Regions from separate parts of the Erwinia sp. E602 genome, predicted to be linked through region 2. Evidence: predicted binding sites of a transcription regulator. Region 2 holds the regulator's gene; each other region holds the start of a gene.
The links. Region 2 encodes Fur, which represses iron uptake genes when iron is present. Its sites were predicted from a motif close to ATAATAATGAGAACNACTATCAA; they were not measured.
Positions count from the first base shown of each region.

Region 1: fepB (Fe2+-enterobactin ABC transporter substrate-binding protein) is a predicted target of Fur. The motif match lies at 4,322-4,344, and genes of this name have one in related genera.
Region 3: ftnA (non-heme ferritin) is a predicted target of Fur. The motif match lies at 3,629-3,651, and genes of this name have one in related genera.

Region 1 covers NZ_CP046582.1:1,772,849-1,779,562, reverse strand. Annotated here, with positions in the region: gene fes (enterochelin esterase) at 1-97, shown strand, start outside; gene GKQ23_RS09520 (ABC transporter ATP-binding protein) at 259-1,065, opposite strand; partial or broken gene fepG (iron-enterobactin ABC transporter permease) at 1,065-2,136, opposite strand; gene fepD (Fe(3+)-siderophore ABC transporter permease) at 2,129-3,172, opposite strand; gene fepB (Fe2+-enterobactin ABC transporter substrate-binding protein) at 3,169-4,119, opposite strand; gene GKQ23_RS09500 (Gfo/Idh/MocA family protein) at 5,735-6,714, opposite strand, start outside.
Region 2 covers NZ_CP046582.1:3,476,594-3,483,307, reverse strand. Annotated here, with positions in the region: gene glnS (glutamine--tRNA ligase) at 1-944, shown strand, start outside; gene mtr (tryptophan permease) at 1,360-2,607, shown strand; gene GKQ23_RS17485 (hypothetical protein) at 2,628-2,825, shown strand; gene fur (ferric iron uptake transcriptional regulator) at 2,887-3,330, opposite strand; gene fldA (flavodoxin FldA) at 3,722-4,252, opposite strand; gene ybfE (LexA regulated protein) at 4,398-4,679, opposite strand; gene ybfF (esterase) at 4,830-5,594, opposite strand; gene seqA (replication initiation negative regulator SeqA) at 5,859-6,407, shown strand; gene pgm (phosphoglucomutase (alpha-D-glucose-1,6-bisphosphate-dependent)) at 6,432-6,714, shown strand, end outside.
Region 3 covers NZ_CP046582.1:701,053-707,766, forward strand. Annotated here, with positions in the region: gene GKQ23_RS04605 (phosphatase PAP2 family protein) at 1-409, shown strand, start outside; gene GKQ23_RS04610 (SRPBCC family protein) at 571-1,008, shown strand; gene GKQ23_RS04615 (GNAT family N-acetyltransferase) at 1,020-1,514, shown strand; gene GKQ23_RS04620 (ABC transporter substrate-binding protein) at 1,691-2,818, shown strand; gene ftnA (non-heme ferritin) at 2,930-3,442, opposite strand; gene GKQ23_RS04630 (TonB-dependent siderophore receptor) at 4,268-6,589, opposite strand.

The sequences.
Region 1 (6,714 bases), 1.7 Mb from region 2:
CGATGGTTTGTGCTGGCGCGGCGGCCTGATCGACGGCATGCGCTGGCTGCTGGCCGACCTGACGATCGCCACAGATGAGCACGCCACTGATGCCTGATCGGCTACCGTAGCGGCCTGATGCTCAGGTGCCGGACAGGGTCTGCCTGAGCGGTCACCCTGCGTCTGCACCCGTGATCCGCTGCCTGGCGCATAGCGTCTGACGGTCACCGATGCCCCTGGCCCCACCCGTTGCCCACACGGGCTGCGCGCTGCGGCCAGTTATCCGGGGCGGTGATAGCGCCCGCACGGGACGATCATCGGCGTGTGTGACACCGGATCGTCAACGATCACGCTCGCCATGCCAAACACCTGCTGCACCAGCGCGGCGCTGATAATCTCCGCCGGTTTGCCTTCCGCCACGATCGTGCCAGCGCGCATTACGATCAGATGGTCGGCGTAGCGGCAGGCCTGGTTGAGATCGTGCAGCACCGCCACCAGCGTGTGGCCGTGCTGCTGGTTCAGCTCGCGGAACAGATCCAGCAGCTCGATCTGATGGGCGATGTCCAGCCAGGTGGTGGGCTCATCCAGCAGCAGCAGCGGCGTCTGCTGCGCCAGCACCATCGCCACCCACACCCGCTGCCGCTGGCCGCCGGAGAGTTCGTCTACGCTGCGCTGCGCCAGATCGCTGACGTTAGTCGCCGCCATTGCCGCCTCGACCGCCTGGTGATCGGCCTCGCTCCACTGGCGCAGCAGGCTCTGATGCGGATAACGCCCGCGCGCCACCAGATCGGCGACGCTAATCCCCTCCGGCACGATAGCGTGCTGCGGCAGCAGGCCAAGCTGACGCGCCAGCGCTTTGGTCTCCATCTGGTGAATATCCTGACCGTCCAGCAGCACCTGGCCGCTGCGCGGTCTGAGCAGGCGGCACAGCGAGCGCAGCAGCGTTGACTTGCCGCAGGCGTTCGGCCCGATAATCACCGTGAACTTGCGGTCCGGGATCTGCACGCTGAGGTCGCGGGCGATCACCTTCTGTTCATAGGCCAGCGTCAGGCCGGTGGCCTGCAGGCGGGCTGAGATAGTATCCATCAACGTCGTGACTCCCTGATTAGTAATCCGATCAGATACAGGCCGCCGATGCTGACGGTGACGGCACCGACCGGCAGCTGTATCCCGTTAAATCCCTGCTGGGCGAGAGCGTCGGCCAGCAGCAGCAGCAGCGCGCCGGTGGTGGCCGCCGAGAACAGCGGCACGCCGGGCGCGGCGGTGAGCCGCCGAGAACAGCGGCACGCCGGGCGCGGCGGTGAGCCGCCGGGCGATCTGCGGCGCGGCCAGCGCGATAAAGGCAATCGGCCCGGCGGTGGCGGTGGCAACGGCGGTGAGCACGATCGCACCAAACATCAGCTGCAGGCGGCTGCGCCCGGTGTTGATGCCCAGCGCGCGGGCGCTGTCGTCCCCCATCTCCATCAGCTGCAGGCGGCGGCCCGCCAGCAGCACCGCGACCAGCGTCAGCGGCACCACCAGCAGCGCCGGCTGCCCTTTTGCCCAGGTCAGGCCGTTCAGCGTGCCTGCGCCCCACAGCGCGGCACTCATCGCCTTCTCCAGCGAAGCGCTGATAATCAGCCAGGTGTTGAGCGCCGACAGCACCGCACCAACGCCGATGCCGACGATAATCAGGCGAAATCCGGCGATGCCCTGCCGCCAGGCCAGCAGCCAGACCAGCGCGGCGGCGGCAATGCCGCCCAGCAGCGCGCCGAAGGCGGTCTGATAAAAGCCGCCGTTAAACAGCACGATCGCCACCAGCGCGCCGGTGTAAGCACCGGTATTAAAGCCGATCACGTCCGGGCTGCCGAGCGGGTTGCGGATCGCCGACTGGAAAATCGCGCCGCTGACGCCCAGCGCGGCACCGAGCACCAGCGCCAGCACCACCCGCGGCGCGCGCCACTGGGTAATCACCGTCACCACTCCGCGCGGCCCTTCGCCCTGCAGCGCCTGCCACAGCTGGCCCGGCGTCACCGTCAGCGTACCGTGCGCCAGGGCAAACAGCCCGGTCAGCAGCGCCAGCAGCAGCAGAATTAAGTTAACCCACAGTACCCGCCGCGACAGCCGCAGGCTGAGCGGGCCGCCGCGCCGGCCGATCAACACAACAGAATCAGACATCGGCGGCTCCTGACGATTTTTGACGGCGTACCAGCCAGATCAGCACCGGTGCGCCAAACAGCGCGGTGACCACCGAAACCCGCAGCTCGCCGCTGACCATCAGCCGCCCGGCGATATCCGCCGTCAACAGCAGGATCGGCGCCAGCAGCAGCGACCCGACTAATATCCAGCGCTGATCCGGCCCGGCCCAGCGCCGGGCAATGTGCGGCACCATCAGCCCGATAAAGGCGATCGGGCCGACCAGCGCGGTGGCCGATCCACAGAGCAGCGTCACCGCCAGCAGCGCCAGCAGGCGCACCGCAATCACCCGGGTGCCCAGCGCCGCCGCCAGCTCTTCGCCCATGCTTAGCGCATTCAGCGATCGCGGCGTGGCCAGCGCCAGCAGCAGGCCGACGATAATCGCCGGCGCCACCAGCAACAGGTTGTCCACCGAGCGAATATCCAGCGTGCCGGCCTGCCAGAAGCGCAGCTGGTCATAGGTTTGCGGGTTAAGCAGCGAGACCGATGAAGTGAAACCGTTAAGCACCGCGGTCAGCGCCACCCCGGCCAGCGTCAGCCGCACCGGACTGACCCGCCCGCCGCCGAGCGAGCCGATCAGCCATACCGCCACGCTGGCCAGCAGCGCGCCGGCCCACGCCAGCCCCAGCCAGCCCGCCATGCCGCTGACGTTAAACAGCGTGATGCCCAGTACCATGGCAAAGCTGGCCCCGGCGTTAACGCCGAGGATGCCCGGATCGGCCAGCGGGTTGCGGGTCAGCGCCTGGATCACCGCCCCTGCCCCGCCCAGCGCCAGGCCGACCAGCAGCCCGGCCAGGGTACGCGGCAGCCGCGCCTCAATAATCAGGGTAGCGTCCGCGCTGTGCAGCTGGCCGCTCAGGCTGTGCCAGACCACCGCCGGCGCGATGCTTTTCGCACCGATAAACAGGCTGGCGATGCTGACCAGCAGCAGCACCAGCAGTGCCAGGGCGATCGCGGGTAGCCGCGATCGCGAGGCGCGGTCGGGCGCAGAAGATCCGCTCAGGATTGCAGGGCTCACGGCGTTTTAAAGCGCTGTTCAATGCGCTCCAGCAGGTTGCTGGCGCTGTAGTAATCCAGCCTGAAGGTGTCCGGCCCGAACGCCCATACCCGCTTCGCCATCACCGGCGGCAGCGCTGCCAGGAACGGGTTGCTCAATACCTTAGCCACCGTGTCGTCGTCGGTGGCAAACAGCAGCACTGACTGACCCGTTATTCCCGCCGCCATCGTTTCGCCCGAGAGCTGGATAATATCGTTGCGCCTGCCCATGCTGCTGCCGCCATGCACCTCCGCCGGCGGCATTGCCAGGCTGAAGCCCAGTTCAGTGAGCAGCTTGCCCTGCGCCGAGGCCGGGGTCCACAGGTTGACCCCGCGCCCGTCCTCATAATAAACCAGCGCCGACACCGGCTGCGGCGGCAGGGTAATCGCCTGTTTCACCCGCTGCACGCGCTGCGCAAAGCGCTCGCTGACCCGTTTTGCATCGGTCTCATGGCCGGTGGCCGCACCCAGCTCCGCCGCCAGCTGCTGCCAGCTTTTATCGCCGTAGTCGACCACCAGCACCGGCGCTATCGCCGCCAGCTGCTCCTGCAGTTTCACCGCCGAATCGCCGCCGGTCGCCGCAATGACGATCAGATCCGGTGCCGCAGCGGCGATGGCCTCCGCATTCGGTTCACTGACATAGAGCGGCTGCAGGCCGCGTTCGGATGCCACCTGGCTGCACTGGGTGAAAAAGCCGCGATCGTCGGCCACCGACGTCCTGCGCGCGGTCGCCCCCGATCCCACCAGCGGCGCGTTAATTGCCAGCAGCGTGCCGGTCAGCGTCACGCTGGTTGAGACGATGCGCTGGGGTTGCTGCTGCAGGGTTAATGGCCCCTGCGGCGTTTGCAGGGTACGCGGCCAGCCGCTGGCTGACGGCTGAGCGTTGTTTTGCTGAGGTGCAGCCTGAGCCTGGTCGTTGCCTTTCTGCATCGCGGCCTGCGGCGGTTCCACGTGATGATCATCCGTGGCTGACGCCGTCGCTGAATCAGAGTGCGCTTGCGCAGCTGGCGCGGTGGTGTTTGGATCCGATTGCGTATTATCGCAGCCGCTAACGGCAAGAACGAGCAGTAGCGAGGTGAAGGTCATCGCGCGGCGCAGAGCGGAAGAGGAGAAATTCATGGCGATCAACTGACTGAAAATGAGTCTTATTATCATACCTGCAGACGCAGTGAAATCAAACGCTTTGCACTGCAGCCACGCAGTTGTCCTTTCCCATTTCCATTCCCCTGGCTACCCTTTTCGCCCGCGTCCTCCCTGTTGGCTGTTGCGTTGCTGTCTTAAGGGCGTAGCTTCCTGCTCTCGTGGTGGGTTCAGCTGATGCGTTGCTGTATTAAAGGCGCAGCTTTCTGTTCTGGTGGTGGGTTCGGCTGATGCGTTGCTGTATTAAAGGCGTAGCTTCCTGTTCTGGTGGTGGGTTCGGCTGTTGCGTTGCTGTCTTAAAGGCGCAGCTTTCTGTTCTGGTGGTGGGTTCGGCTGTTGCGTTGCTGTCTTAAAGGCGCAGCTTTCTGTTCTGGTGGTGGGTTCGGCTGTTGCGTTGTTGTATTAAAGGCGCAGCTTTCTGTTCTGGTGATGGGTTCGGCCGTGGGCGAAAAGAACGCCGGGACGCTGCAAGTACGTCCATGTAAGCTCGGGCGGCGCTCCCTGCGCCGCACGCCCGGCTAACCTTTTCGCCCGCGTCCTCCCTGTGAGCTGTTGTGTTGCTGTCTTAAAGGCGTAGCTTCCTGCTCTGGTGGTGGGTTCGGCTGTTGCGTTACTGTCTTAAAGGCGCAGCTTTCTGTTCTGGTGGTGGGTTCGGCTGATGCGTTGCTGTATTAAAGGCGTAGCTTCCTGTTCTGGTGGTGGGTTCGGCCGCAGGCGAAAAGAACGCCGGGACGCTGCAAGTACGTCCCTGTAAGCTCGGGCGGCGCTCCCTGCGCCGCACGCCCGGCTAACCTTTTCGCCCGCGTCCTCCCTGTGAGCTATTGTGTTGCTGCCTTAAAGGCGTAGCTTTTGGTGTCGGACTGGGCTTGGGGTTGGGCTTGGGGTTGGGCTTGGGGTTGGGCTTGGGGTTGGGGTTGGGCTTGGGGTTGGGCAGGATACCGAAGATTAAGTAGTGGAAGCTGTCTGATTTGGTCTGATTTAGTTTGATTTGGTTTATTTGATTTTTTTTTGTCTGGTTTTAAAACAGCGACGCAGAAAATAGCAGGCAATCGGGGTTTATCCGGATAAGCGGACCTTCGGGCACACGGACGTGCCCGGCAGAGCCCAGGGACGTCACTGGCGTGTCCGCGTTCCGGATAAACCCCGATTAGCCAGGTACCGAAACCCGCAGCGACCAGCGGCCCAAAAGCCACCCCCCGATTAACCAGGCACCGGAACCCGCAGCGACCAGCGGCCCAAAAGCCACACCCCGATTAGCCGGGCACCTGAACCCGAAGCGATCCGGCCCAAAAGCCACACTCCGATTAGTCAGGCACCTGAACCCGAAGCGACCCGGCCCAAAAGCCACGCCCCGATTAGCCGGGCCCCAAAATCTGAAGCGACCAGCAACCCTGTTTCGCTCTGATTAGACGTTAATCCAGCGCCCTTCAGTCGCCGATACGGCGATCGCTTCCAGCACCTTCGACACCTGCAGCCCTTCGGCGAAGTCTGGCCACATGCGGTCACCGGCCGCAATACCGTTAATCAGATCGCGAACTTCCACGGTCTTCTGATCGTTAAAGCCGATACCGTGCCCGGCAGAGATGCAGAAATTGGCATAATCCGGGTGCGCCGGGCCGGTAAGAATAGTTTTAAAGCCCTGACGGCCGGCGGGCTCATCGTGGATATACAGCTCCAGCTCCGCCATCCGCTCCTGAGTATAACGAAGCGTACCTTTGGTGCCGGTGACCACGTAGGTCAGCCCCATCTTGCTGCCGCAGGCGATACGTGAGGTTTCAATCACGCCGTGCGCGCCGTTGTCAAAACGCAGCAGCGCGCTGGCCTGATCTTCGTTCTCCACGTCGCGCAGCACCGCCGGGTTCTTCGGATCCGGGCGCTGTTTGATCACCGTCATCATATCGCCGCTCACCTGGTCGATATTGCCCACCAGATAGTGCGCCATATTGACGATATGGGCCGCCAGGTCGCCCAGCGCGCCGAGACCGGCCAGCGCCTTCTGGCAGTGCCAGTCCAGCGGTGTGGACGGATTGGCCAGATAATCTTCATTGTGGGTGCCATAGAAGTGCACCACCTCACCGATCTCACCGCGGGCAATGATCTCTTTCGCCAGCTGGCTGGTCGGGTTCTTCATATAGTTAAAGCCGACCAGCGTTTTCACTCCGGCCTGCTGTGCAGCACGCACCATCTCTTCGGCGTCCGCCACGTCCAGCGCCAGCGGCTTTTCAGAATAGACGTGCTTGCCGTGACGAATCGCTTCCAGCGCCATCTCTTTATGCAGGAAATTCGGCGCGCAAATGTCGACCACGTCGATGTCTGGATCGGCCACCAGCTCACGCCAGTCGCCGGTGGAACGGTTAAAGCCAAAGGCCTCCGCCTTTTCCCGCG
Region 2 (6,714 bases):
ACTGGGTGCTGGACAACATCACCATTCCGGTGCATCCGCGTCAGTACGAATTCTCACGCCTGAACCTCGAATACGCCATCATGTCCAAGCGCAAGCTGAGCCTGCTGGTGAGCGAGAAGGTGGTGGAAGGCTGGGATGACCCGCGTATGCTGACCGTTTCCGGCCTGCGCCGCCGCGGCTACAGCGCCGAGTCGATCCGCGAGTTCTGCCGCCGCATCGGCGTGACCAAACAGGACAATATCGTCGAGATGGCCGCGCTGGAGTCCTGCATCCGCGACGACCTGAACGAAAACGCTCCGCGCGCGATGGCGGTGCTGGATCCGGTTAAGGTGGTCATTGAGAACCTGCCTGCGCATCACGATGAAACTATCGTCATGCCAAATCATCCTAACAAGCCGGAGATGGGCACGCGTGACGTGCCGTTCAGCCGCGAGATCTGGATCGACCGCGCCGACTTCCGCGAAGAGGCGAATAAGCAGTACAAGCGTCTGGTGCTGGGGAAAGAGGTGCGTCTGCGCAACGCCTACGTGATCCGTGCGGAGCGCGTGGCGAAAGACGAAGACGGCAATATCACCTGCCTGTTCTGTACCTGTGATGTGGATACTCTGAGCAAAGATCCTGCCGATGGCCGTAAGGTTAAAGGTGTGATCCACTGGGTGTCTGCGGTGCATGCGCTGCCGGCAGAATTCCGTCTGTACGATCGCCTGTTCAGCGTGCCTAACCCGGCCGCCGCCGACGACTTCCTGACCACTATCAATCCGGACTCGCTGATTATCCGTAACGGCTTTGTCGAACCGGGGCTGCAGCAGGCAGAGGCATCCGCGCCATATCAGTTCGAGCGTGAAGGCTACTTCTGCGCCGACAGCGTTTACTCCAGCGCCAGCCAGTTGGTGTTTAACCGCACCGTTGGCCTGCGTGATACCTGGGCGAAAAGCGGCGAATAACGTCGCTTTTACGCGGTAATGATAAAAGGAGCGAGCAATCGCTCCTTTTTTTTGCTTAGCGATCGCAGCCGTCAGAATAGCCTGACTGTCTGACTGTCTGACTGTCTGACTGTCTGACTGTCTGACTGTCTGACTGTCTGACTGTCTGACTGTCTGCCACCTGCCACCTGCCACCTGCCACCTGCCACCTGCCACCTCGATTTTCCACCTGCTCTCCGCCGCAGTGGTACGTCCGTCTGTCTCTTTACGTTTCTGTAAATAAGAGTTTCCGATCGGAAGCTCTGCCATTTGCAGCTTAGTGGGTTAGTGTACTAGTTCGTGAGTATTTAACTCTGTAGACTGTGCCGCTTTAGCGTCGTTGCGCCAGATGTTGTCAGGCCTTTCAACGGCGCGGATTGTTTATCAGGGAGTTATTATGGTTTCACCCGTTTCTGCCACGCCGCTGCCCGCCACGCTGTGGGGCACGCTGATCATTAGCGGCACCATTATCGGTGCCGGGATGTTCTCACTGCCGGTGGTGATGGCCGGTGCCTGGTTTAGCTGGTCGACCGCGCTGCTGCTGGTGAGCTGGTTGTGTATGCTGCTCTCCGGGCTGCTGTTTCTGGAGGCCAGCCAGCACTATCCGGCCGGGGCCAGCTTTGACACCATCACCCGCGATTTACTCGGCAGGGGCTGGAACCAGATTAACGGCCTGTCGGTGGCCTTCGTGCTGGGCATTCTTACCTACGCCTATATCTCTGCCAGCGGAGCGATTATCCAGCGCACGCTGGGGCTGCTGGATATCCCGCTCTCCGCGCGCAGCGCCGGGCTGCTGTTTACCCTGCTGGTGGCGCTGTTTATCTGGCTCGGCACCGGCGTGGTCAGCCGCATGACGCTGATTGTTCTCGGGGCTAAGCTTGTCACTTTCCTGACCATTTTTGGCGGCCTGCTGTGGCACGTACAGCCCGCCACGCTGCTGGATAGCGCGGCTGAAGGCGGCCACTATCTGCCTTACCTGTGGATGGTGGTGCCGTTTTGCCTCGCCTCGTTTGGCTATCATGGCAACATTGCCGGGCTGAACCGCTACTACGGCCACCATGCTCAGCGCGTCGGCCGCTGCCTGATTTACGGCACGCTGCTGGCGCTGGCGATCTACTTTATCTGGATCCTCGGCACCATGGGGAACATTCCCCGCCAGGATTTCCGTGCGATAGCCGCGCAGGGCGGCAATATTGATGTGCTGGTCGCGGCGCTGTCCGGCGTGCTGCACAGTCCTTACCTCAACCTGCTGCTGAATATCTTCTCCAACTTCGCGGTCGCCAGTTCGTTTCTCGGCGTCAGCCTCGGCTTTTTTGACTACCTGGCCGATCGGTTTAACATCGATGGCACGCACGGCGGGCGGCTGAAAACCGCACTGCTGACCTTCAGCCTGCCGCTGGCGGCGGCGATGCTGTGGCCGGACGGCTTCCTGGTGGCGATCGGCTACGCCGGTCTGGCCGCCACCATCTGGGCGGTCATCACTCCGGCCCTGCTGGCCTGGAAGGCGCGGCAGCGCTTTGCCACGCCTGCCTGGCGGGTAAGGGGCGGAGCCATTCCGCTTGCGCTGGTGCTGGCCTTCGGCGCGCTTAACGTGGTGGTCTCGCTGCTCTCCTACGGCAACTGGCTGCCGGTGTGGAGCGGCTAACACCCCGTTCATCTGCGGGGATGATGCATCTGGCGGCATTGAGCAGCGCCGATCGGCGGCAGCTCCACGGTGCATTACCGGTGGTGATGTTTCATCAGGGTGTCGGCAACGGGAATAGCTGGCAGCTGTGGCAGCCGCAGCATCCGCCGGCGGTGAGCGGCAGCGTGCAGATCCGTAGCGTCAGCGGAAAACGGTTCAGCCGGGTTGAGAGTCTGTAATCGGAGATGTGCAGTAGGGAAGAGAACCGGTGGCAGGCCACCGGTTTTACAACAGGGGGGATTACTTGTCGTGCAGAGTTTCGTCTTCGCGGCAGTCGCCGAGAGCGCAATGGCCGTACAGGTACAGGCTATGGTTGCTCAGTTTGATACCGTGACGCGTGGCGATATCACGCTGACGGGTTTCAATCGATTCATCACTAAACTCAATTACTTTGCCGCAGTCCAGGCAGATCAGGTGGTCATGATGCTGCTGCTGGGTCAGTTCGAAGACAGATTTACCGCCCTCGAAATTATGACGGGTCACGATGCCCGCATCGTCGAACTGGTTAAGTACGCGATATACGGTCGCCAGACCAATCTCTTCGCCCATATCAATCAGGCGCTTATACAAGTCTTCCGCACTGACGTGATGGCCCTCAGGTTCCTGAAGCACTTCCAGAATTTTCAGTCGTGGAAGCGTGACTTTCAGGCCGGCCTTCTTTAATGCGGTGTTGTTGTCAGTCATGCGGATATTGTCCTGTTACTTAGCTGGTCACTTAGAGGCTGAAAGCCCTGAACATCGGTTGACGCTAAAGTTAGATGCGTCCCAGTATAGAACTGATACTTTAAAATGAAAACCGTCAGGGGGAAGTAAGCCACTACCGGATGTAAGGGATTGTACCATGACATCCGGTGTAGCCCGAACCCAAAATTAATTCGTTAACATTTCGGCCTTCCTCTGCCTGAGGCGCTGATTGCGACAATCGTCACAGCAAGGCGGCAGGGGGAGGAGAAAGCAGGTAACCGATGGGGTTATTGTACAGTTTTGGTGGTTAAAATTTCAAATATCTATCGATTACTTCTATAGGAAAAACCACTGGCCGGGTGTGAGGCAGCCCTCACTCCGGCCGACTGGCTTAAGCTTCGATGATCTCTTTTAACTGAAGTTCATCAAAAATTTGTTTTACCCACTTCTCAACGCGATCGTTGGTCAGCTCAGGCTGGCGATCTTCATCAATGGCGAGGCCGAGGAAGTGGTTATCATCGGCGAGACCTTTAGAGGCTTCAAAATGGTAGCCTTCGGTTGGCCAGAAGCCTACCAGCACCGCGCCGTTTGGCTCGATAATGTCGCGCAGGGTACCCATCGCGTCACAGAAGTACTCTGAGTAGTCTTCCTGATCGCCACAGCCAAACAGGGCAACCAGTTTACCATTGAAATCAACCTCTTCCAGCGTCGGGAAGAAGTCGTCCCAGTCACACTGGGCTTCACCATAATACCAGGTCGGAATGCCCAGCAGCAGAATATCGAAGGCTTCCAGGTCTTCTTTGCTGCTTTTGGCAATATCACGAACCTCTGCAACGTCTTTACCCAGTTGCTTCTGGATCATCTTTGCAATGTTTTCCGTATTGCCCGTATCGCTGCCAAAGAAAATGCCTACGATTGCCATGAGTTTGATAACCTCTTGAATCTTAATGGTATGGTGACTGCAAAATGGTTTGCATATAGCGCTAATAATAGCAGACTGCACTCAACGGATAAATGCGAAATGCCGCTGGTTTTGTCGCTTTGTGCGTAGCACTGCGGCCAGCGGCTCAGGATGGCAGGTGCTGTAACTGAGCCAGCAGCATCTCTTCAATCAGCTCGCTGCGGCTCATATTGCGCGCTTCCGCCAGCTGATTCAGCGCGTCAACCGCCTCGCTGTTCATTTTCAACTCAACGCGCTTAAGTCCGCGAACCTTGTCGCGCTTGAGCTGGTTGCGTTTGTTGATCCGCAGTTGCTCATCACGCGTAAGCGGATTGGTTTTCGGTCGTCCCGGGCGACGTTCGTCTGCAAACAGATCGATCGTGGTGCGGTCCGTGTTTTCTTTTGCCATAGGTCGGTGATTACTGAAAAGGCTGGGTTCTGATGAATTGGGCCGTCATGCCGCCTGAAAAACCATCAGCGGCAAAATTTTTGCGCGCCATCATACCCCACGCAAACTCATGACGACAATGATTTAACAACCCGGCTGAAGCATTTGTTTTTACAGCGCAAAAAAACGACGAATTGTGCGTAAAACCGCATCAGGCTTCTCGGCATGCACCCAGTGACCGGCCCCGGCCACCACGTGTGCCCGCGCCTGCGGGAACTGCGCCAGGATGGCTCCCCGGTAGTCATCACGGATATACGGCGACAGCTCACCGCGAATAAACAGTGCCGGGTGGGGCCACGCTGGCTGCGGCTGCCAGCCGATAATTTGCCCGTAGCAGGCTTCGATCGCCGGCACGTTAAAACGCCACTCACCGTTGTGAAACGATTTTAGCAGGAACTGAATCACGCCCTCTTCCGCCAGCCGTTCCCGCATCAGGGTAGCCGCTTCCGTGCGCGAGGTGATGCCAGCGGCAGTCACCGCCTTTAGCGCGGCAATGATCTCGTCGTGGTGGCGGGTCGGGTAAGCCACCGGCGCGATATCGATCACCACAATTTCTGCGACCCGCTCAGGTGCCAGTGCGGTCAGCGCCATGGTGATTTTTCCGCCCATCGAGTGGCCAATGGCGCTGAAACGGTCGATGCCCAGATCGTCCAGTGAATCGAGAACATCCTGCGCCATCTGCCGATAGTCCATCTCGCTGGCGCGCGGCGACAGGCCGTGGTTGCGTACGTCAAACTGAACGATCTGGCGGTGGCTCTTCAGCTCACGTGCCAGGATCCCGAGATTATCCAGGCTGCCAAACAGGCCGTGGATCAGCACCAGCGGGCAGTCACCGCTGGCGGATTGTTCAGATTGCAGGCGGACATTCAAATTCATGGCAAAGTTCTTACAGGTGGACGGAAGGCTTAGGGTATCATGGATCCCACAATTTCTGTCGCGTGCGGCACAGACTGCAAAGAGCATTTTTTGCGGTAAAGTCTGAGTTTTACCGCGAAGTGGCGTTGTGGCTACACCCTGGCAGAATTTAACTTTATAATCCTGATGTTAGAACGGCAAAAAATGGGCATTCCCGCCACCGCGCTGGCAATAGCCGCTACATTGATTGTGTTCTGATACAAGCCATTACCGTACTGGATAAAGATGAAAACGATCGAAGTCGACGAAGAGCTGTACCGCTATATCGCCAGCCACACTCAGCATATTGGTGAAAGCGCATCGGACATTTTACGCCGCATGCTGAAGTTTACCGCCGGTCAGAGCGCCCCCGCGGCGGCTGCCCCGGCACGGATTTCAGCCGTCGCTACTCAGCCTGCTGTCGCTGTCGCTGAGGCACGGCCACAGGATCGCGTGCGCGCGGTGCGTGAACTGCTGCTGTCCGATGAGTACGCCGAGCAGAAGAAAGCGGTAAACCGTTTTATGCTGATTCTGTCGACGTTATACGGTCTGGATGCTCAGGCATTCGGCGCAGCAACGGAGTCGCTGCACGGCCGCACGCGCGTCTATTTCGCCGGCAATCAGCAAACCCTGGTTCAGAACGGCACCCATACCAAGCCGCAGCACATTCCCGGCACGCCGTACTGGGTGATCACCAATACCAATACCGAGCGCAAACGCAGCATGGTGGAACACATCATGCAGTCCATGCAGTTCCCTGCGGAACTGACCGACAAAGTTTGCGGAACCCTCTAACTGAAGCGTCAGGGAGAAGCGCCAATGGCCAGACACCCCCGTGCCGGACAACCCGCCCGGCAGAGCGATTTGATAAACGTTGCACAATTAACCTCACAGTATTATGTGCTGCAGCCTGAAGCAGGCAATGCAGAGCACGCGGTGAAGTTTGGTACTTCCGGCCACCGCGGCAGCGCGGGGCGTCACAGCTTTAACGAGACGCATATCCTGGCGATTGCCCAGGCGATTGCCGAAGAGCGTAAAAAAAATGGCATCACGGGGCCGTGCTATGTGGGGAAAGATACCCATGCGCTGTCTGAACCGGCGC
Region 3 (6,714 bases), 2.1 Mb from region 2:
GCAGCGCAACGTGGCGCATTACCTTAACGATCCGTCGTACCGCAAGCTGTTCGATGAGGCGAAGCAGCAGCTGCGTGCGGCGCTGGAGAAAGAGTGCGGTTCATCGCTGGCGGCCTGCGCGAGGGTGGCGGCGAAAGACGATCCGTTCGCGGCCCCGGCCATGCGCACTTTCTACCGCTTCACCATGACTTACAACCTGCCGCGCGCCAGCGTGAAAGCCGCGCCGGTGGTGGTGCCGGAAGGGGCAGAAGTGCTGCTGGAAGCGGCGCTGCCAGCACTCAGCGCCGCACAGCGTCGTCAGCTGATGGTGCGCACCGCGCTGGAAGCCGGTTACCCGCTCTCTGGCGACGCACAGCAGAGCTTCTGGCAGCGCCTGAACCTGCATGACGCGGCCGTAGCCGGGCGTTAACATTCTGGCGTACAGGCAGCGACGCTTTCGTTAACGAGAATGTCTGGCGAAAAAAACCGGTCCCTGAGACCGGTTTTTTGTTGCCGCCTGAAAGGATTAACCGGCTCAGGATATGAACGTGCTAGATTGATGATCCTTCAAGGCTCTTTTAAGGAACAATCATGCCCCATACTGCTTACGCCAGCCGTACCATTGCCGCCGCGCCCGCCGTAATCTGGTCGCTGCTGGCCGATTTTAACGGCCTGCCGGCGATCCACCCGGCCATCTCCCACAGTGAACTGGAAAACGGTGCCAGCCACACCGAGCCGGGCGTGGTGCGTCGGCTGACGGTACCGGACGGCATCGTGCGGGAAAAGCTGCTGAAACTGGACACCGACGCCTTTGAGCTGCATTACGCGATTGTTGAAGGGCCAATGCCGGTTAAGGATTATGTGGCGGTGATTAAGCTCACCCCGCAGGGCAGCAATCAGACGCTGGCCGAATGGTGGGCTGACTTTACCGTCACCGGTGACGCTGACCCTGACGCGGTCGCGCGGGGAGTCAGCGAAGACGTATTTGCCACCTGCCTGCTGCACGTTGAACGTGCGCTGGCCGTATAAAGGAGGCGGTGATGTCCGGTGAATCGATAGTGATTGAGTCTTACCAGGCGCAGCATCAGGAGGCGGTGATCGCGCTGATCCTTGGCATCCAGAACCAGGAGTTCGGCATTGATATCACCGCCGATCAGCAGCCGGATCTGCGTGACGTGCAGCATTTTTACCAGCAGGGTAACGGCGGCTTCTGGATAGCGCGCAGCGGTGACGTCATTGTTGGCTGCATCGGCCTGAAGGACATTGGCGATCGCCAGGCGGCGCTGCGCAAAATGTTTGTCGCCGCAGAGTACCGCGGCCGTCAGTTCGGCACCGGTGCCGCGCTGCTGAACACGCTGCTGGAGCATGCCCGGGCACGCCGGCTACAGGATGTTTACCTGGGCACCACGGCGAAATTCCTTGCTGCGCACCGCTTTTATGAGAAGAACGGTTTTGACGAGATTGCGGTCAGCGCACTGCCGGAGAGCTTTCCGGTAATGAAGGTGGACAGCAAATTTTACCGGCTATCGTTCTGAGTTTCACGCCTGGTGCGGACTTACGTTCGCGCTGCTTTTGGTACCCCTGCCTTTCGGCAGGGTGACTGTCACCCGACGAAATTTCTTCCGCGATATTGTTTTCATTTTCACCTGCACGTAGCATGCCGGGGCACGATTTTTCTGAGAATAATAATCATTGTCCTTGTGGGGTAGCTATGACGATCTGGGGTAAAGCGTTAATTCTGGTGGCGGGGCTGTGCGCCTCTGCTTCACTGCTGGCGGCACCGTTTACGGTGGAAGACGTCAGCGGGCGTAAGGTTGAAATCAAATCCGAAGTGAAGCGGGTGATCCTCGGCGAAGGGCGGCAGATCTATCTGCTGGCCGCTTTTGATACCGACGCGCCGTTCCAGCGCGTGGTCGGCTGGCGCGACGATCTGCCGAAGGCGGATTTCGACAGCTATGAGATCTACGCTAAAAAGTATCCGCAGATTAAAAAGCTGCCGACCTTCGGCGGTGCCAAAGACGGCACCTTTAACGTGGAACAGGCGCTGACCCTGAAGCCGGACCTGGTGTTGATGAACCTGGAGTCCAAAGCGGCCACCGACGAGTCTAAGCTGACCGAGAAGCTCGACAAGCTCGGCATTCCGGTGGTGTTTATCGACTTCCGCGAAAAGCCGTTTGAGAACGCGGAGAAAAGCATCCGCATTATGGGCCAGCTGGTGGGCAAACCGCAGCGGGCGGAAGAGATTATCGCCTTCCGCAAAAAGCAGATCGACATCGTCACCGACCGCCTGAAGGATTTCCACGGCAAGCGTCCGAAGGTGATGCTCGATCGCGCCGGTGGCTACACCGAAGAGTGCTGCATGTCGTTTGGCGACGAAAACTTTGGCCGCATGGTGGAAGTAGCCGGCGGCATCAACATCGCAAAGGGTCTGATCCCCGGCACCTTTGGCACCCTGAACCCGGAGCAGATTATCGCCGCCCGTCCTGACGTGGCGATCGTCACCGGCGCTAACTGGAAGAACTACAACACCGCCGGCGGCTGGGTGGGCGTAGGGCCAGGTGCCGATCTGACCGTTGCCACCCAGCGTCTGACCGCGCTGATGGCCCGTCCGGCCTTCAGCACGCTGCCGGTTGCCACTAACGGCAACGCGCACGCCATCTGGCACCAGTTCTACGACAGCCCGTACCAGTTTGTCGCTATCCAGGCGATCGCCAAATGGCTGCACCCGGAGCTGTTTAAGGATATCGATCCGGACGCCACCTTCCGCGAGTTCCACGAGAAGTTCCTGCCGATCGCTTATCAGCCGGGATACTGGGTGACGCTGAAGCCAACAAAGTAAGCGTATAAGGGGAGCCCTGTGCATTTTCTGCAGCAGCGCTCTCCGTTTTCAGCCATAAAAAAACGCCTGATGCAGCACATCAGGCGTTTTTTTCAGCGATCGGGCGGGAGATTACGCCTGGTGGCTGTGGGTATTGGCGCTCAGATCTTTCAGATCTTTGTCGACAAAGAACAGCGCCTGGCCACTGTTACCGACCAGCGCCAGCTTATCCAGCACCGATTTAAACAGCTTCTCTTCTTCATGCTGTTCGGCAACATACCACTGCAGGAAGTTGAAGGTGGAGTAGTCCTGGGTGGTAATGGCAGCATGAGCCAGTTCGTTAATTTTTCCGGTGATCAGCTGTTCGTGCTGATAGGCCAGGTCCAGTACTTCGTGCAGCGAGTTGAAGGTCACCGGTGGGGCGTCGATGGTGCCCAGTACCGGCATTGCGCCAGTGTCGCTCAGGTAGCCGAACAGACGCTGCATATGCTGCATCTCTTCACGGGAGTGTTCACGCATAAAGGCGGCGGCACCGTCAAAGCCTTTATCGGTGCACCAGGCGCTCATCTGCAGGTAGAGGTTGGCAGAGTAGAATTCGAGGTTCAGCTGGTCGTTCAGTTTTGCGGTCATTTCATTGGTCAGCATAATGACTCCTTAATTTATTTTTGGCTGTTGGTCACAGGTGATTTCTGCGCATTATGCACGCATCTTTTTAAAATAAAAACCCTGTAAGTATAGCAAAGGCTATTTTTCTTTAACTAATTTTCAATTAACTGATTTTGTTAGGTTAATTTTTATTTAAATATAAATCTTTCTGTTTTTTAAATAGGTTTGATAATTATTCTTATTACGAATTGGTTATCTCTTTTTCGACTAAATCCGGCATTAATTGCCGATAGGATAATGTTTAGTTATGACTGATTATAGCAGAAGGGGGCTAAGGGCTAAGGGCATAGTCGCTTTGAAGACAGGGACGGGCTTATCGGGGAGTGGCTTTGGGCCGGGTCGCTTCAGGTGCCGGTGCCTGGCTAATCGGGGTTTATCCGGAACGCGGACACGCCAATAACGTCCCTGGGCTCTGCCGGGCACGTCCGTGTGCCCGAAGGTCCGCTTATCCGGATAAACCCCGATTGCCTGCTATTTTTTTGCGTCGCTGTTTTAAGACCAAATCAGACCAAACCAGACCAGACAGTAACCACTTTTCAGACTTCAGTACCCAGGCGAAAAGCGATGTCCTTAACAGCTACGCAATTGCTGGCAGGGAGGCCGTTGGCGGGCAGGTTAGCCGGGCGTACGGCGCAAGGATGCGCCGTCCGAGCCTCCATGGATGGATTATTTTTTAAAGCCCGGATTTTGGGGCTTTAAAAAATTAACGGCGTCCCGGCGTTCTGTCGCCAACGGCCGAACCCGGCACCAATTCAAAAAGCGATGCCCTTAAAGCAGCAACGCAGGTGCCAGAACGGGAGGCCGTCAGAAGTCCATCTTCACCGTAAACTGTACCTCACGCGGGTCGCCAATCTGGTTAGAGAGGTTATTGGTGGCGATCGATGAGGTGTAGTAGGTCTTGTCGAACAGATTCTTCACGTTCACCTGCAGCGTCACCGGATACTGCGTCTTGATCTTGTAAGCGGCGAAGGCATCCGCTACCGCGTAACCCTGCAACGAATAGTCCTCGCCGTTGTTGCCGGAGCGACGGCTCACCGCATGGCCGCCACCACCGACGGTCAGCGTATTGCCGTCCCAGACGTTGTTGAAGTCATAGGTCATGAACAGTGAACCGGTGTGGCGCGGCACGTTGGGCAGCATCTTGCCCTGGTAATCCGGGTCTTCCATCACTTTGGCATCGGTATAGCCGTAGCTGGCGATCAGATTGACGTTATCGGTCAGCCGCCCGGCGAGATCAACTTCCACGCCGCGGGAACGCACCTTACCGGCGGTTTTTGCCACCGTTTCGCCGTTTACCGTGTCGTTATACAACACGTGGTTTTTATCGATGTTGAACAGCGTGATATTGCCGGTCACGCCATCAAACAGATCGAACTTGGCACCGGCCTCATAGGCGGTAGCGGTCTCCGGCGGTAGCTCGCCGATGTAGCTGGCAATCGAATACTGCGGCATAAACGAGCGCGAGACGTTGGCAAACAGCGATACGTTTGGCGTCGCTTTATACACCAGCCCCAGCTTTGGCACCCACTGGCTGTCGCTGCTGTCGGTATTGGTATTGAACGGGCGGCCCTTGCCGGCGAACTCGGTAAAGTACTGGTAGCGCATCGCCGCCACCGCAATCCACTGATCGGTCAGGTACAGCGCGTCCTGCACGTAGCCGGAGTAGCTCACCTGGCGGATGCGCTGATCGCTGTCGGCGGCGGAGACGCTGGTGCATTTGCCGGTGGAGCCGTAAGACGGGTGGTAGATATTGAAATCTTTCACGTTCTTACAGCGGATCATATCGGTGCGCAGCAGGTCGTAGTACTCGTAGGCCACTCCGGTGAGGATCTCGTTATACAGCCCGCCGATCACCACGTTGCCCTGCAGATCGAAGCGTGCGGCGTGCTGCTGCTGGGTGGAGCTTTGCGTGGCATCCACGCGGCGGGTCAGGTTGCCGGTGGCGGCGTCATAGGCCATTACCCGCGCCTGATTATCGCCGTACTTATCCTGGCTGAAGCTGTAGTCAAACTTCGCCGTCCACTGGTTGTTGAGGCGGTATTCGCCGTTCAGCTGGGCCAGGTGCGATTCGCCGGTGGTGATGTTGTATGCCTCATCAAAGCGCGTTTCGCGGCTGACGTTGACCGCGTGACCGGTGTTCAGATCGAAGATGGTGCCGCGATCGAACGGCGTGCTGTAGTTGCGGTGCGAGTAAGCAACGTTGATGGTGGCGTCATCGCCAAACCAGGTCAGCGACGGCGCGAAGAAGCTGCTGCGCTCCTTGCCGAAGTTGCGCCAGTAGTCCTCATCCTGCACCGAGCCGATCAGCCGGTAGGCCAGGCTGGTGCCGGCGATCGGGCCGGTGACGTCCAGCGCGCCGTTGCCGCCGCCAAAGCTGGTCGAGGTGCCCTGGATCGAACCGCTGAAAGTCTGCTGCGGGCGTTTGGTGATCACGTTGATCAGCCCGCCGGGGTCGAGAATACCGTACAGCGTTGAGGCCGGTCCTTTCAGGACTTCCACACGCTCTACCGAGGCGTTAAAGCTGCGCGGCAGCACGGTTTTCAGGCCGTTGGTCAGCACCGAACCGTCGCGGTTGCTGCCGAAACCACGGCGTACAAAGGCGTCCTGGGTGCCGCCCAGCGTGTTGGTCTGTACCACGTTGCTGACGTTGTTTAACACCTCGTCAAGCGTAGTGGCGTGCTGGTCGGCAATCACCCGGTCGCTGACGGTATTGACCACCTGCGGCACGTCGAGCAGCGGCATCGTGGTCAGCGTGGCTGTGCTGGTATTCAGCGGCTGATAGCCACTGGTCATCGTGCGGCTGGCGTCAGCGGTTTTGGCTGTTACGGTGATGCTGCCGGTTTCACTGCTGCTGTTGCTGTTGCTGTTGCCGGCTTTGTTGGCGTTGCCGGTATCGCTGTCGCTGGTCTTGCCGCCGCCGGTTTTGCTGGTGTCACCGGTATTGCTGGCGTTGCTGGTAGTGTTGATGCTTGTGCTGGCATTACTGGCATTACTGGCATTGAGGATGGCCGCCGCATCCGCAGTCTGTGCTGCACCTGCAGCCGGCACGCTTAGTGCGCCAATAAACAGCGCTGAAAACAGCGCACGCCCTTTTTTCCCCGAAATAGCAGATGTTAACTCTGTCATTATTTTGATTCCCGCAAACTGTCCGATCCTGCCCGCAGAGGCAGAGCTAAAGTCATCATTGCCCGGTTAGCGGCGTGGCCGCTGCTCTGTCCGTTAACGCGACGGGTGCCGCCAGACATGTAATT